One region of the Allobosea sp. RCC_152_1 genome, then DNA from elsewhere that is predicted to be linked to it. Evidence: predicted binding sites of a transcription regulator. Region 1 holds the regulator's gene; the other holds the start of a gene.

Evidence for each region. The regulator LexA, encoded in region 1, represses DNA repair genes until DNA is damaged. The targets are predictions, from matches to a motif close to TGTTCNNNNTGTGTTCNG.
Region 2: AB6806_RS04015 (ImuA family protein) is a predicted target of LexA. The motif match lies at 2,391-2,408, and genes of this name have one in related genera.

Annotation. Positions count from the first base shown of each region.
Region 1 is NZ_JBFUPU010000001.1:1,167,138-1,171,346, forward strand. Features, by position in the region: gene AB6806_RS05470 (ComEC/Rec2 family competence protein) at 1-2,167, shown strand, start outside; gene lexA (transcriptional repressor LexA) at 2,161-2,871, opposite strand; gene AB6806_RS05480 (molybdopterin molybdotransferase MoeA) at 2,956-4,167, opposite strand; gene moaC (cyclic pyranopterin monophosphate synthase MoaC) at 4,169-4,209, opposite strand, start outside.
Region 2 is NZ_JBFUPU010000001.1:863,824-868,032, forward strand. Features, by position in the region: gene AB6806_RS04005 (phospholipase D-like domain-containing protein) at 1-248, opposite strand, end outside; gene AB6806_RS04010 (ABC transporter ATP-binding protein) at 412-2,154, shown strand; gene AB6806_RS04015 (ImuA family protein) at 2,424-3,305, shown strand; gene AB6806_RS04020 (Y-family DNA polymerase) at 3,211-4,209, shown strand, end outside.

The DNA.
Region 1 (4,209 bases):
CCTCCAGGCGCTGCGGGACTGGCTGGCTGCGTCGCTGGCGCAGGAGGCCGAGCGCCGCCGCCCGTTCCTCTGGCTGCCCGTGGCGATGGGCTTCGGCATCCTGCTCTATTTCGCCGCCGATCGGGAACCCGCACTCTGGGCGCCGCTCGCGGGCTTCGTCCTGTCCGGCGGCCTCGCTGTCGCACTGCGTCTGCGACCCGCCGCTGCCGCAGTCTGCATCGCCTTCGCCGCGGCCTTCGCCGGCTTCGCGGCAGGCGTCTGGCGCACGGCCGATATCGCCGCGCCGATGCTGGAGCGGCCGCGCATCGGCAAGATCACCGGCTTCGTCGAGAGCGTCGAGGCGCGCGATGCCGGCGCCCGCCTCGTCCTGGTGGTGACGGACATCGCCGGCGTGCCGCCCGAGAGCCGGCCGAAGCGCGTGCGCGTCAACATTCGCAGCGGCACGGTCGCGCCCGGCGACCATATCGCCGGCACCGCGCGGCTCCTGCCACCACCGGGGCCGGCCCGCGCCGGAGGCTATGATTTCGGGCGCGACGCCTTCTTCCGCGGAATCGGCGCCGTCGGCAGCATCGCCGGCAAGATCGCACTCGTCCCGGCGCCGCATCCCCTGCCATGGCGCCTCGCGCTCGACGTGGAGATCGACAAGGCGCGCAACGTCCTGACGCAGCGCATCGCCAGCGTCGGCGGCGGGCAAGGCGGGGCGGTCGCGGCCGCGCTCGTCACCGGCAAGCGCGGCCTCATCACCGAGGCGTCGAACAACGATCTGCGCGCCGCCGGTATCTATCATATCGTCTCGATCTCCGGCCTGCACATGGTGCTTGCAGCCGGGACGATCTTCTGGCTCGTGCGGGCTCTGCTGGCGCTGTCGCAGACGCTGGCGCTCGGCTGGCCGGTGAAGAAGATCGCGGCGATCGCGGCGATGATCGGCGCCACCGCCTATTGCATCTTCTCCGGCAGCGACGTCGCGACGGAACGTTCGCTCATCATGACGCTGGTCATGCTCGGCGCGATCCTCGTCGACCGGGCGGCGCTCAGCATGCGCAATCTCGCGCTCGCCGCGATCATCGTGCTGCTGCGCGAGCCCGAGGCCCTGCTCGGACCGAGCTTCCAGATGTCCTTCGGTGCGGTCGCGGCGCTGGTCGCTTTCGCCGAGCGCTGGGAGAAGCGCGACCGGTCTAAGCCGCCGACGGCCTTGCCCTGGCCCTTGGGCACGCTCTGGACGGCCTCGCTCGGCATCGTGGTGACGACGCTCCTCGCCACGGCCGCGACGGCGCCCTTCGGCGCCTATCATTTCCAGACTTTCAATCCCTTCGGCCTGCTCGGCAATGCGATGGCGCTGCCCTTCGTCTCGCTCTTCGTGATGCCGGCGGCGGTGTTCGGCGTGCTGGCCTACCCCTTCGGTCTGGACTGGCCGGCCTGGGCGCTGATGGGGCTCGCTTCCGACATCGTGCTGAAAGTCGCGCATTGGGTCGCCACCATCGACCATTCGACCATGACGGTGGTGGCCTTCGGCCCGGCCGTGCTGCTCTCCTTTGCCGCCTCGCTGCTCTGGATCACGCTCTGGACCACGGGGCTGCGCTGGCTGGCGGCGCTGCCGCTCATCCTCGGCGTCGCCTTCGCCGCGAGGCCGGAGCGGCCCGAGATCCTGATCGAGCGTGACGGCTCCGGCATCGCCGTGCGCGGCAGCGACGGCCGCCTCGCCATCGCCGGCCGGCCGAGCCGCTTCGTCCTGCAGCAATGGCTCGCTTCCGATGGCGACAGCCGCGCGCCGGACGACGCGACCCTGCGTGCCGGTATCGCCTGCGACGCCAATGCCTGCATCGTCCGAACCGCCGACGGGCGCAGCATCTCCTATGCCCGGGATCGGATCGCCATCATCGAGGATTGCCGCCGCGCCGATCTCGTCGTCACCAACATTCCCTGGAGCGCGCCTTGCGAAGCCAGGCTCGTCGATCGGATGGCGCTGTCGCGGGACGGCGCGACCTCGCTCTACCGCGCCGCCTTCGGCTGGCGCAGCCATTCCTCGGAAAACGCCGTCGCAGACCGGCCCTGGAGCCGCCGCAAGCCTTCCGAATCCGCAGCTCGGCCCAGCGCGCCGGCCCCCGCTGCGACACGGGCCTCTGCTGCTCCGGAGGTCGCGTCGGACGAGACCGAGTTCGCTCAGTAGCGGCGCAGCAGGTTGACCAGCCGGCCCTGGATCTTGACGCGGTCGGGGCCCAGGACGCGTGTCTCATAGGCCGGATTGGCCGCTTCGAGCGCGATCGAGGAGCCACGCCGGCGCAGACGCTTCAGCGTCGCCTCTTCCTCGTCGATCAGCGCGACGATGATGTCGCCGGTGTTTGCCGTGTCCTGCTTGCGGATGATGACGGTGTCGCCGTCGAGGATGCCGGCCTCGACCATCGAATCGCCGCGTACCTCCAGCGCATAATGCTCGCCCGAACCCAGCATGTCGGGCGGCAGCGAAACCGTATGGCTGCGGCTCTGGATCGCCGAGATCGGCGTGCCGGCGGCGATGCGGCCCATCACGGGAATCGCGACCGGGGAGCGTGCATCGTCATCGGCCGGGGCAGGGCGCGGCTTGGCGAGAGAGGGCTGCGAGCCGAGGCCGCCCTGCACGACGGCTGGGTTGAAGCGGCGCGGCTGCGGGCCAGCGAGCCCGTCCGGCATCTTGATGACTTCGAGGGCCCGCGCCCGATTGGGCAGGCGGCGGATGAAGCCGCGCTCCTCAAGCGCCATGATCAGCCGGTGGATGCCCGATTTGGAGCGCAGGTCGAGCGCATCCTTCATCTCGTCGAAGGAGGGGGGCACGCCGCTTTCGCGCAAGCGTTCCTGGATGAAGCGCAGGAGTTCGTGTTGCTTGCGTGTCAGCATGATCCCCGCCGGTGCCCCCGCGATACAGATTCGAAACAAAGCCAGAACACTATAACTGTTCGCCTTGTGTTCCGCAAGCGACTGCTACCGCAGCGGCAGAATGCGGCAGATATCGCCTTTGTGAGCCGGCTCTGCATGCGCCGGTCGGATCGTCAGGGCCTTGGCGCGCGCCAGGGTGCCCAGCATCGAGGAATCCTGCCTGTCGAAGGGCGTCGCCACCCAACCGGCCGGCGTCAGGGCAAGATCGGAGCGAAGATAGTCCTCGCGCTCATCATTAGCCGGCATATCTTTTCCGAGAATCGCCAGAATACTGCGGTCGCGATCGGGGTCGTCCATACCCAGCAGCGCCTCGATCAGCGGCAGCAGGAAGAGATGGCCGCAGACGATCGACGAGACCGGATTGCCGGGCAGCCCGAGCACCACCATGCGGCCAAGCCGGCCGGTCATCATCGGCTTGCCCGGTCGCATCGCGATCTTCCAGAAGCCGAGGCTCATGCCGGCCCGCTTCAGCGCCTCCTGCACGAGGTCGTGCTCGCCGACCGAGGCGCCGCCGAGGGTGATCAGCACGTCGGCCTCCGCGGCACGGGCGGCGGCGATCCGCGCCGCGAGGTCGTCGTGATCGTCGCGGGCGATACCGAGGTCGAGCGCCTCGCCGCCGGCCTTTTCCACCAGCGCCATCAGCGAGAAGGAGTTCGAGGCGACGATCTGGTCCGGCCCGGTCGGCTCGCCCGGCGCCACCAATTCGTCGCCGGTGGCGAGGATGGCGACGCGCGGCTTGCAGCGTACCGGCAATTGCGGATGCCCCATCGCGGCGGCGAGCCCGAGCGCGGCGCTGTCGAGCATGCGCCCGGCCGTCAGCGGCACGTCGCCGTCACGGAAATCGAGCCCGGCCACCCTGACGAACTGGCCCTTATGGGCCGGCACGCGCACCGTGATGGTTTCGCTGCCGACGCCATCGGCATTCTCCTGCATGAGGACGCTGTCGGCGCCCTCCGGCATCGGCGCGCCGGTGAAGATCCGCACAGCCTCGCCCGGACGGACGTCGCCATCGAAACGCCGCCCCGCCGCGGATTCGCCGATGACGCGGAGTTGCTTGCCGGCTTCCATGTCGGCGGCGCGGACGGCATAGCCGTCCATGGCGGAGTTGGCGAAAGGCGGCTGGGTGCGCAGCGCCTTCACATCGGCCGCGAGCACGCGCCAGGCGCAGCGCGCCAGGGGCTGCATCTCGCTGCCCGTCGGCCCCGGAACGCTGTCGAGCAGGGCCTTGAGCGCGACGGGAACCGGGGTGAGAGCCATGTCAGAGCGCCTTGGCGTCGTAATCGCCGGATTGTCCGCCGG
Region 2 (4,209 bases), 300 kb from region 1:
GTGGAATCCGCGGCGGCGCCGGGCCCGGGGCGTTGCGAGAGGATGGTGGCGCGGCGGATGCGGTTGACGCCGGCGACGGCATAGAGGAGCGGGCCGACGATCGGCGAGAGGATGATGACTCCGGCCCAGCCGATGGCGGCGCGCACCTCGTCCTTGGTCATCACCGCATGCGCGGCGGCCACGGCCGCCATCACCACGGAAATGACGGCGAGGATGTGCGGCCAGTAGGTCGAGAGAATCTGCCACATGACGCGAAGCTAGAGCATGGCGAAGGAAAGTGGCACCGCGGCTTTTTTGACTGGCCAATCTGCCGTTCCGATCTGAATCGAAACTCCTGATATCGGTTTCCGAATATCCGGCCTGTTGCCGTGAAGCTGACGCAAAACGGCGCCGATCTGCTATGAGCGCGCCATGCTGAGAGAGTTCTTCGCCTATTATCGCCCGCACCGGACGCTGTTCCTGGTCGATTTCGGCTGCGCCGTGCTGTCCGGCCTGCTCGAGCTCGGCTTTCCGATGGCGATGAAGGCCTTCGTCGATCTCCTGCTGCCGCGCGGCGACTGGCCGCTGATCCTGCTCGCGGGCGTTCTGCTGCTCGCGATCTATGGGCTCAACACCGGGCTGATGGCGATCGTGACCTATTGGGGCCACCGGCTCGGCATCAATATCGAGACGGAGATGCGCCGGCGCGCCTTCGACCATCTGCAGAAGCTCTCCTTCCGTTTCTACGACGATCAGAAGACCGGCCATCTCGTCGCCCGCGTTACCAAGGATCTGGAGGAGATCGGCGAGGTCGCCCATCACGGACCGGAGGACCTGTTCATCGCGGTGATGACCTTCGTCGGCGCTTTCCTGCTGATGCTCTCGGTCCATGTCCATCTGGCACTGATCACGGCGCTGATCGTGCCGCTCGCCGGCTTCATCGTCGCCCGCTATGGCGGCCGCATGACCACCAACTGGCAGGCGCAATATGGCCGCGTCGGCGCCTTCAACGCCCGGCTGGAGGAGAATATCGGCGGCATGCGCGTGGTCCAGGCCTTCGCCAACGAGGCCCATGAGCGCGCGCTCTTCGCCGGCGACAACCAGCGCTATCGCTCGACCAAGCTCGAAGCCTATCGCATCATGGCGGCGAGCCAGGCGCTGAACTATCTCGGCATGCGCCTGGTCCAGCTCGCGGTCATGCTGGCCGGCACCTGGTATGTCGTGCAGGGCAGCCTCAGCATCGGCGGCTTCGTCGGCTTCCTCTTGCTGGTCGGCGTCTTCTACCGCCCGCTCGACAAGATCGCCGCGGTGATCGAGACCTATCCGAAGGGCATAGCCGGCTTCCGCCGCTATCAGGAACTGCTCGCGACCGAGCCCGACATCGCCGATGCGCCCGATGCCGTCGAGGCGCCGCCGCTTAAGGGGACCATCCGTTTCGAGGGCGTGCGCTTCGGCTATGCCAAGGACAGGCCGATCCTGTCCCATATCGACCTCGCGATCCGGGCCGGCGAGACGGTTGCCTTCGTCGGCCCTTCGGGAGCGGGCAAGACGACATTGCTCTCGCTGCTGCCGCGCTTCTACGAGGTCGATGCCGGCCGCATCACCGTCGACGGCATCGATCTCCGCGAGCTGACGCTCGCCTCGCTGCGCCGCCAGATCGGCATCGTCCAGCAGGATGTCTTCCTCTTCGCCGGCACCATCCGCGAGAACATCGCCTATGGCCGGCTCGGCGCCTCGGAAGCCGAGATCGTCGAGGCCGCCCGCCGGGCGCGGCTCGACCGGATGATCGCCGATCTTCCGGCGGGGCTGGACACGGTGATCGGCGAGCGCGGCGTCAAGCTTTCCGGCGGCCAGAAGCAGCGCCTCGCCATCGCCCGCATCTTCCTGAAGAACCCGCCGATCCTGATCCTCGACGAGGCCACCTCCGCTCTCGACACCGAGACCGAGAAGGCGATCCAGCAATCGCTGACCGAGCTGGCGCAGGGGCGCACGACGCTGGTCATCGCCCACCGCCTCGCCACCATCCGTCATGCCGACCGCATCGTGGTGGTGACGCCGGCCGGCATCGCCGAGCAGGGCCGCCACGAGGATCTCATCCGCGCCGGCGGGCCTTACCAGGCGCTGCACGAGGCGCAGACGCTGACCTGGCAGGCGGCGGGTACGGCGGCGGAGTAGCTGGCCAAAGAACCGGATGGTTATCCCGGACAAGCCGCGAAGCGGCGCCGATCCGGGATCCATGCCGGAGCGCTTCCGAGTGAGGTTCTGGCATGGATCCCGGATCTGCGCTTCGCTCGTCCGGGATGACAGCGGATATGGGACGAAGCCGAAAACTTTTCTGTGCCACCCGCTGTCAGCGGTCCACTACCGAAACGGGAGACTCGACTCGCCTTCCACCGCGCGACGTTCTATAAAAGAACAAAGAGTGAACAATTGCTTTGTCGCCCATGCAGAACGCCATCTCGCCAGCCTTGTCCGATCTGCGCCGCAGCCTCGCCGAGGCGGCCTTGCGATCGGGGCCGGCTGCGGCGGGCAAGGTGAGCCTCGGCGCCACGGAGATCGATGCGGCCCTGTCCGGCGGGCTCGAACGGGCAGCGCTGCATGAAGTCTACGCCGCCGGCACCGCCGATCTCGCTGCCGCCACGGGCTTTGCGCTCGGGCTGGCTCTGCGGGCGGCGCAAGGGGAGGCGGGAGACGACGCTGCGCGGCCGATCCTCTGGGTGCGGCAGGATTTCGTTGATGCCGAGACCGGCCGTTTGCATGCGCCGGGGCTGAACGAACTCGGCCTCGATCCCGCCCGGCTTCTGCTGGTGCGGGCACGCGACGCCCTGGGCGTGTTGCGGGCCGGCGCCGAGGGAGCGCGCTGTCCGGCGCTCGGCGCCGTGCTGATCGAGCCCTGGGGCGAGCCGCGCGCCTTCGACCTGACCGCGAGCCGGCGGCTTGCGCTCGCGGCCGAGGGTTCCGGCGTGGCGACCCTGCTCCTGCGCGTCGCGGCGGCGGAAGCGCCGAGCGCGGCGCGGACGCGCTGGCAGGTCGTGCCGCTGGCCTCGCGGGCGCTGGAGGCGAATGCGCCGGGCGCCCCGGCCTTCGCCTTGAGGTTGCTGCGCCATCGCGGCGGCGTGCGCGGCGATGCGGCAGAGCGTGAGTGGCGTGTGGAGTGGAACCGTGACCGATGCGCTTTCGAGAACCGAACCGTCTTTGACCGATCCGACAGGCTCATCCCCCGCAGGAACGATGTCCCGCCGCTATCTCGCCCTCTGGTTTCCCTATCTGGCGACGGACAGGCTGCGGCGGCTGGGCCGGATTCCGGCCTTCGGCGCGCCGGCTGAGAAGCCCCATGTCCTCGTCGAGATGCAGGGCAACGCCTTGCGCCTCGCCGATTGCGACCGGCGCGCCGTCCGCCTCGGCCTGACGCGGGCCATGACGCTGGCCGATGCCCGCGCCCGCATTCCCGATCTCGTCGCGCTGGAAGCCGAACCGCAGGCGGATCGGGCCTTCCTCGATGAGGTCGCCACCTTCTGCGACCGCTTCACCCCGCTGGTTGCGCGCGACGAGCCGCACGGCCTCACGCTCGACGTCACCGGCTGCGCCCATCTCTTCGGCGGCGAGGCGGGGATGCTCGATCTCGTGTGGCAGGTGATGGATCGATCGGGCTTGAGCCTGCAAGCCGCCATCGCCGGCACGCCCGAGGCCGCACGCGCCTGTTCCCGCTTCGGACCGCGCGGCATCATCCCACCGGGACGGGACGAAGCGGTGCTGCGCCTGCTGCCGGTCGCCGCGCTGGAGGCGGAGCCCGAGACCGTGATCGCTCTTTCCCGAGCCGGGCTGAAGACCCTGGCCGATGTCGCCGCGCGCCCCTCGGAAACCCTCTCCGCCCGCTTCGGCGAGGCGCTGGCGGTGAAGCTCCGGCGCATCCTCGGCCATGAGGATCGCCGCATCACCCCCTTGCGTCCACCGCCGGACTGCGTGGTCGAGCGTCATTTCCCCGAACCCTTCGCCGATACGGCGAGCCTCGAGGCAGTGGTCGTCCGGCTGATCGGGGAGGCGGCGCGGGTGCTGGAGGCGCGCGGTGAAGGCGGGCGCGCCTTCGAGCTCGGCTTCTTCCGCAGCGACGGCACGGTTCGCCGCCTCGTCATCGAGACCGGCCGGCCCTCGCGCGACGCCAAGGCTTTGTTGCGGCTCTATCGCGAGCGCATCGAGACCCTGGCCGACCCGCTCGATCCCAGCTTCGGT